Rubripirellula tenax: one gene and its partner. The protein of the gene in region 1 binds, or shares a complex with, the protein of each later gene. Links are inferred from orthologs where the notes say so. Each region holds a gene or a part of one and is shown in the gene's direction. Other genes may lie near its edges.

What was found. The genes of interacting proteins can lie anywhere in the genome.
Region 2: the proteins of Poly51_RS16185 (region 1) and lpdA are in contact, whole or in part, in a crystal structure (PDB 1EBD), measured with the Geobacillus stearothermophilus proteins. The link is inferred for Rubripirellula tenax from one-to-one orthologs. Residues at the interface, in WP_033016211.1 of Geobacillus stearothermophilus: Ile130, Ala131, Met132, Pro133, Arg136, Arg140, Glu141, Asn155, Arg157; in WP_049624544.1 of Geobacillus stearothermophilus: Pro340, Ser341, Asp344, Tyr345, Arg403, Asp406, Val408, Glu431, Ala432, Gly433, Asp438.

Annotation. Positions count from the first base shown.
Region 1 is NZ_SJPW01000004.1:440,358-444,572, reverse strand. What follows is about bases 765-3,609. They hold Poly51_RS16185 (2-oxo acid dehydrogenase subunit E2), read left to right. Parts: upstream 765-1,424; coding sequence 1,425-2,795; downstream 2,796-3,609. Other genes in these bases: Poly51_RS16180 (ribonuclease D), read right to left, coding at 2,828-3,609; aceE (pyruvate dehydrogenase (acetyl-transferring), homodimeric type), read left to right, coding at 765-1,359. In the rest of the region: more of aceE, read left to right, coding at 1-764; more of Poly51_RS16180, read right to left, coding at 3,610-4,012; Poly51_RS16175 ((5-formylfuran-3-yl)methyl phosphate synthase), read left to right, coding at 4,128-4,215.
Region 2 is NZ_SJPW01000003.1:832,694-836,313, forward strand. What follows is about bases 685-3,620. They hold lpdA (dihydrolipoyl dehydrogenase), read left to right. Parts: upstream 685-1,397; coding sequence 1,398-2,843; downstream 2,844-3,620. Other genes in these bases: rpsD (30S ribosomal protein S4), read left to right, coding at 685-1,245; Poly51_RS13745 (hypothetical protein), read left to right, coding at 3,360-3,620. Outside these bases: Poly51_RS13730 (adenosine kinase), read right to left, coding at 1-315; more of rpsD, read left to right, coding at 637-684. UniProt on the Escherichia coli protein: Lipoamide dehydrogenase is a component of the glycine cleavage system as well as of the alpha-ketoacid dehydrogenase complexes.

The DNA of each region.
Region 1 (4,215 bases):
CCGTTCTACAAGCCTTCGGAATCCAGCACCGAAATCAAGTATTTGAAAGAACGCCGCAAGACGCTCGGGGGATCGGTCCCCAGCCGTCCGACGGACCATCCGACCATGGAAGTTCCTTCGCTTGAGGATTTCCGCAAAGTCATCAGCAAGATGGAGAATAAGAGCATCTCGACCACGTTCGCATGCGTGCAAACGTTGATCGCGATGTGCCGTGACAAGAAGATCGGCAAAAACGTTGTGCCAATCGTGCCCGACGAATCGCGAACGTTTGGTATGGAAGGCATGTTCCGCCAGTTTGGGATTTACGCCCACGCGGGTCAGCTTTACGAGCCCGCCGACTCGGGAATCGTTTCTTACTACAAGGAAGCCCAGGACGGCCAGATTCTGGAAGAAGGCATCACCGAGTGCGGTTCGATCAGCAGCTTCAACGCCGCCGGAACGGCGTACAGTTGCCACGGCGTCAACATGATTCCGTTCTATATCTATTACAGCATGTTCGGTTTCCAGCGGATCGGCGACTCGATTTGGGCTGCCGCCGACATGCGTGCGAAGGGCTTCTTGGTCGGCGGGACGGCCGGCCGCACGACGCTCAACGGCGAAGGGCTGCAGCACCAAGACGGACACAGTTTGCTGAACGCGATCGCGTTCCCGACGGTTCGTGCTTACGATCCGGCATTCGCGTATGAAGTCGTTGTCATCGTGCAAGAGGGTTTGCAACGCATGTATGCCGACGGCGAACAGTGCATTTATTACATCACCGCCGAAAACGACGAATACTTGCACCCGGAAATGCCGGCCGGATGCGAAGAAGGCATCATCAAGGGCATCTACAAGTATAGGAGCCAGGATGTCGACGGCGCCAAGGCTCGCGTGCAACTGTTCGGCAGTGGTGCGATTCTGAATTCGGCCTTGAAAGCTCAGGAGATTCTGGCCGAAAAATACAACGTCGCCAGCGATGTGTGGAGTGTGACCAGTTACACGCAACTGCGACGTGAAGCTGGTGCGTGCGAACGATGGAATCGTTTGCATCCGACCGAAACGCCGCGACGAAGTTACTTGGAGGAAACGCTCGATGGCGTTGAAGGGCCGTTCATCTCGGCAAGCGACTATGTGCGAGCACTCGGCGAGCAGTTGACTCCGTTCATCCCGGGCGACTATTTCGTGCTGGGAACCGATGGCATGGGCCGCAGCGAAACTCGCGAAGCCCTTCGTCGCCACTTCGAAGTCGACGCCGAATCGATCGTGATCGCGACGCTTTACCGATTGGCGAAAGCCGGCACTTTCAAGATGACAGACGTTGCGCAGGCGATCAAAGATCTGGATTACGACTCCGAGAAAGTCGACCCGTATTTCGCCTAACGCACCGGCGCTCGATCGACTTCCCTAAAACCTAATTCCCAATACCTAACACCAATCTTCCTCCCATGACCGAAGTCAAACTTCCCGAACTCGGCGACGGCATCGAATCCGGCGACGTCCTCGAAATTTTCGTCTCCGTCGGCGACGTCATCAAAGAAGGCGATGACATCGTCGAGATGGAAACCGACAAGGCGACCGTTGCCGTTCCCGCTTCCCACGGCGGCAAAGTCACCAAGATCACGGTGAAAGAAGGCGAAACGGTGCCCATTGGTGGCGTGCTGATCGAAGTCGAAGCGGCTGCTGGTTCGGCGGCACCCCCGGCCGCGCCGTCGACGCCTGAACCTGCCAAGGCAGAGGCTCCCAAACCAGCACCGGCTCCCCAGCCGCCCAAGGCCGAGGCTCCCAAACCGGCGCCGACTCCCGCACCCGCACAGCAAGCTGCTCCGGCGCCACAAGCACCTCCGACACCCGCGCCCGAACACACCGAAGTCGTTTCGGCATCGGGCGCGATTCCGGCCGGTCCGGCCGTGCGACGATTTGCTCGTGAAGTCGGCGTGGACCTAGCCAACGTCCAAGGCTCGGGCGACGCGGGACGGATCAGCCGCGAAGATATCCTTGCCGTTGTTCGCGCCACTAGCCAATCGGCGAAAGCCGGCGCTGCCGCCCCAAAGTCGGCAGCACCTCGCACGGCAACGCCGGGGCTTCCCGGCACGGCCGAGAACGACGATTTCGGCCCGATTCGCGTTGAACGTATGAGCAAGATCCGCAAGACGATCTCGCGTCAAATGCACGCTTCGTGGTCGCAAGTTCCTCGCGTCACAAACTTCGACGACGCCGACATCACTGATCTGGAACGACTGCGTCAATCCAGCAAGGACGACTACGCCGCTCAGGGTCTGAAACTGACCACGATGCCGTTCTTGATCAAAGCCGTCGCAACGGCGCTGCGTCATCACCCGTCGATGAACGCCGTCATCGACGAAGCGAACGAGCAGATCATCTACAAAGACTATGTGAACATCGGAATCGCCGTGGATACCGATCGCGGTTTGGTCGTGCCGGTCATGTCGGACACCGATCGAATGGGCGTTCCGGCAATCACTCGCTCGCTTGCCGAAATGGCCGGCAAGGTCCGCGGCGGTAATTTCGGAATGAACGACTTGAAGGGCGGATCATTCACGATCAGCAACTTGGGTGCGATCGGCGGACAATACTCGACGCCGATCGTCAACGTTCCGGAAGTCGCGATCCTGTTGGTCGGACGTAGCCGCAAGTTGCCCGTTGTGATGCCCGATGATTCGATCAAGCCGCGTTTGATGATGCCGCTTAGCCTTTCCTACGACCACCGCTTGGTCGACGGAGGAACGGCGGCTCGTTTCTTGAACGACATCATCGGATACTTGGAAGCACCTAGCCGATTGCTGTTGGCGCTTTAGAGAAAGTTCTGCGGGAATGCCTTCCCGCGAATTCAACCGTTTGCCGCTTCGATGAATTCGAGCGGCTGAGTCTCGTTGACGTCGGCGACGCGAATCGCAAGCTCGCCCGCCAGGATCCGGCGGAACGTCTTTCCCACGATCTCGCCGCGCCAACCCTTCAACAGCGACGGTTCGGCGTCGTTGTCACGGCGGTCCAGCTCGTACCCGAGCAACTCGCGGACGTCATCGGCGTTGCCGACAATCGAGGGCGCCAATTTATGCTGGCGACTGATGCACGCGATCGATGTCGACAGAAACTGGCTCAGCATCGGCGAAACCGCCCGCCGTGTGCCTCGCGGTCGACGTGGCAAGTCAGCATCGGGTGTATCCAACGATCGCTGGACGGCGGCCGCGATGGCGTCGTATTGGTCATTGAACCCGCGTCGTTCCATGCCGCGAATGCCGCGAATCCGTTGCACGTCCGACGAACCCTTTCGTGCCAGTTCGACCAACAAGTCGTCTCGCAGGATTCGCTTCGGCAATCGATCAAGCTCTTTCGCGCGTTCTTCTCGCCACAGCCAAATCTGACGAACGGCTTCGAGTTGTCGCGGATTCAAGCCGGACGCCCCACTGACGCGACGCCAATTCTCGCGAGTCTCGCCGTCCATGACCTTCTGCTGAAAGATGCCGGTTTCTTCATCCAGCCAACCCGCACGATTCAGCTTTTTCGCCATCGACGAAAGCTGGTCGTGCATCTCGAACAGATCCGTGACGTCATGTAACGCATAGGTTATTTGGTCCGCCGTCAGCGGCCGGCGAACCCAATTCGTGCGAGTCTCGCCCTTGGGGAGCGTTTTCCCGACCAGCCGTTGGACCAGGGTCCCCAACGACGCGGGAAACTCAATACCGACAAAGCCGGCGGCAAGTTGCGTGTCGAAAAGGCCGGCGATCGGCTTTCCGGTAAATCGGAAACAGAATCGGGCTTCTTCTCGAGCCGCGTGGGCGATGACCGTTCGGCCGGGTTCGGTCAACAGATCCCAAAACGGCCGGGTATCTTCAACGGTCATCGGATCGATAATTGCTAAGCGATCACCTGCGACGACTTGAATCAAGCACAACAGCGGCCGGTAGGTGTCTTCCGAAACGAACTCCGTGTCGAAACCGATCCGATCGAATGCGGCGATCTCGTCACAGAACTGCTCGAGCTGGACGACCGTATTTATGGACTCGTATTTCAACGTTACGCTTGCTGGGTAAGGGATCGATCATGTTGGGAACTGCTCCGACTTTACCTGCCACCGTGGCACTCGCCTATCCACTTTGACATCAAATGCTTCGCGGCGGTCACCAAACATGACAAACCAGGGTACTTTTAGTGATCCAGCAGGCTTTAAGCCCCCCGTTGAATCTGTCTCACGGCAATGGTTGGTCAGTTTGCGAA
Region 2 (3,620 bases), on another replicon or contig:
GACATCGATCGAGATCCCCAGATCCTGCATGTCTTTCAAAAAGAACTTGCCGACGTCGTCGTTGCCGATCTTGCCGACGAACGCCGACTTGCCACCGAATTCGGCAACCGCGACGATCGTGTTGGCCGCGGAACCCCCTGCACATCGGTTCAGTGGGCGGCCGTCCAACTTGGCCAGTACTTCTCGTTGGCGGGCGTCATCGACCAGCGTCATGATGCCTTTATCCAAAACCAACTCGGTGAGCACGGCGTCTTCGACGGTGGCTTGAATGTCGACCAGGGCGTTGCCAACGCCGAAAACGTCAAAATCAGTCATCTTGCTGAAGTTTCTCTAATAGTAAGGGGGGGGACTTGGCGGCTGGTTCGGTGGCTGGTTTCTCGATGCCCAGCTCGGCCGCTGCCACGTTACCGAAATCGCACGGAAGTCGTCAGGTGCTTGCCCTTGCAAAAACCAGCTTTTCCAGCCAAACTTTGCCGCTTCCCAAAATCCCCGCGTGACCAGCGGGCCGGAATCGTTCTGGCCCTCGCACGGATCACGCCGGCCGGCGATGTCTGAAAGCCTCGGTTTTCGACTCGTTCGACCACGTTCCACGAAGCCGCTTGGTCGATCTGGCCTGCGGAAAGAAAGGCATTGCCCATGGCCCGCTATACCGGCCCGAAAGCTCGCGTCAACCGCCGTCTCGGTATTCTGATTTACGAAACTGCCGGTGCCGCTCGAGCACTGGACCGTCGACCCACACCTCCCGGGATGCACGTCCGCGGCCGCCGCCCGAGTAACTACGGTTTGGCGTTGATGGAGAAGCAAAAGATCAAGCACTATTACGGCTTGGGCGAACGTCAACTCCGTCGATACTTTGATGCCGTCAGCCACAAGCCGGGCAATACCGGCGAATTGTTGTTATTGATGTGCGAGCGTCGTTTGGACAACGTGGTCCGCCGAGTGGGATTCACCAAGACCCGTCCGCAAGCCCGCCAAGGCATCGGCCACGGACACTTCCGCGTCAACGGCGTCAAAGTCACCAAGCCCAGCTACATCCTGCGTCCTGGTGATATCATCGAACTTCGCGGTCGCGAAAACCTGAAGAACCTGTACCGCGGCGTGATCGCGAACGCTTCGCCGGACGCCCTGGATTGGGTTTCGTTCGATAGCGAGAACCTGAAAGCGACCGTGCTGGGCAACCCCGGCGCCAGCGACATCAGCTTGCCGGTGGACGCGAACAGCGTCGTCGAATTCCTGTCACGATAGTGCCCTGAAAACGGCGATCGTTCACGATTCAAAAGACGACTACAATCAACCACGATCCGCACGCGCCCTTTGTCGCTCGTGCGGATCGTTTTTTTACACACCCGACTTTTCCGAAGGTCGGCCTTACACTTTTTCAACCGAAGTTTTGACCCATGCATTCGCCTGTAGTTGTTCTTGGTGGTGGTCCCGGTGGTTATGCAGCCGCGTTCTTGGCGGCCGACGAAGGCCTAGAAGTGACGATCGTCGAATCCGAACCGACGCTCGGCGGCACCTGCTTGCTTCGCGGATGCATCCCCAGCAAAGCCCTGCTTCACGTCGCCAAAGTGATCAGCGAAGTCGCCGACTTGGGTGCCGAGTGGGGCGTCGAGTACGCCGGCGGACCGAAGATCGATATCGATTTGGTTCGGGCTCGCAAGGACAAAGTCATCTCGAATTTGACAGGCGGACTGGGCAGTCTTGCCAAACGACGAAACGTCACGATCATCCGCGCCCGCGGCAGTTTTATCAACTCGACGACGCTGAAACTGGACGGCGATGACGCGTCGATCCCCGAGGGCGGCCAACTGACATTCGATCACTGCATCGTCGCCACCGGCAGCGTTCCCGCCATGCCGCCGGCGTTCGACATCGGCAGCGATCGGGTCATGGACAGCACCGGTGCTTTGAAATTGGCCGACATTCCCGAAACGATGTTGGTCATCGGTGGTGGTTACATCGGACTGGAAATGGGCAGCGTCTATGCTCACTTGGGTTCCAAAGTCACCGTCGTTGAGATGACGGAAATGTTGTTGCCCGGCGCCGATCGCGACTTGGTCAAACCGCTTTCTAAACGCATTCACAAAATGTGCGAAGACCGGGTGTACTTGAACACGAAAGTCGGTTCGCTAACCGAAGATGGTGACAAGATCCAGGTCACCTTCGAAGGTCCCGGCAAGTTCGGGCGAGAAGCGTTCGATCGCGTCTTGGTCAGCATTGGTCGCCGACCGGTCACCAAGGGACTCGGTCTGGAAAACACCCTCGTCGAAGTCAACCCGCGCGGCTTCATCGTTTGTGACAAGCAACAGCGCACGGCTGATCCGCACATCCTGGCCATCGGCGATGTCGCCGGCGATCCGATGTTGGCTCACAAGGCGACTCACGAAGGCCGCGTCGCAGCCGAAGTCATCGCGGGCAAGTCGTCGGCCTTTGACAAGGTCGCGATCCCGGCCGTCGTCTTCACCGACCCAGAAATCGCCTGGGCCGGATTGACCGAAGACGAAGCCAAACGCGACGGCATCGAAGTCGATGTCGAAGTCTATCCGTGGGCAGCCAGCGGTCGGGCCCAAGCCCTGGGTATCACCGACGGTTTGACCAAATGGTTGGTCGATCCGAAAACGCACCGCGTCGTCGGTTGCGGCATCGTCGGCAGCGGCGCGGGCGAATTGATCGCCGAAGCCGTTTTGGCGATCGAGATGGGATGCGAAGTCCATGACATCACCGATAGCGTCCACCCGCACCCGACGCTCAGCGAAACGTTGATGAATGCTGGTGAAGTGCACTACGGCACCGCGACCGAGATCTTCAAACCGAAGAAAAAAAAGCCAGTCACAACAGCTTAGTTTCGTACCGTCGCCAAGCCGCGCATCGAACGGCACCCCCACAGATCCGCCGCTTTGCTGCGGCGGATCGTAGTGGAAATCTTCTCAGATCCCGCGCCGCCATCGCCGCCAACCTGCCCCGATGCCCCCTTGATGGCGTCGTTGGTCAGGGATTTGTTGCCCCCCAACGGCGAAGTTTGTCCTGCAATTCTCGGCAGGGAACCATTTTTTCAGTGACATTCTTTCACGGAACCGCGATAGTGAAACGGCTTTGCTTGCCGTTGCCGTCGTCATAATCGCGACAACCTGAACATCTGGTGGTGCGGCGTAATTAGAATGTTAGGAAAGCATTGAATTGTGATCTCGGCGATCTACGCTCGGAGTCGGGTTTCCATTGCTAGGAAGTGCACCCGAAAGTCGATCGGCAATCACAGGCCCATCAGGCATTGGGTGATTCAGTGTTTGTGGTCCCATTGAATGGGAACTTAGGAGACTCGCTTTTCATCATCGAGTCAGCCAGGAGCTAGTTGGCGAAATATGTCAAAAAGAATCGGAATGGTCGGAACGGGTTTTATCGCCGGGGGCGTATCCCGCCTGGTGAAGAACCATCATCCCGATCTCTCCATTTCGCAAACGCTGACAAGACGCTCGATCAGACTCAGCCCCGATTTGTCCGCCCAACACCCGCTCACAAATTCGATCGAGGAGTTGATCGACAATTGTGACCTGGTTTTCGAGTGCTCGGGTGATCCCGTCTACGCAACGGAAGTCGTCGACGCGGCATTTTCCGCGGGCCTT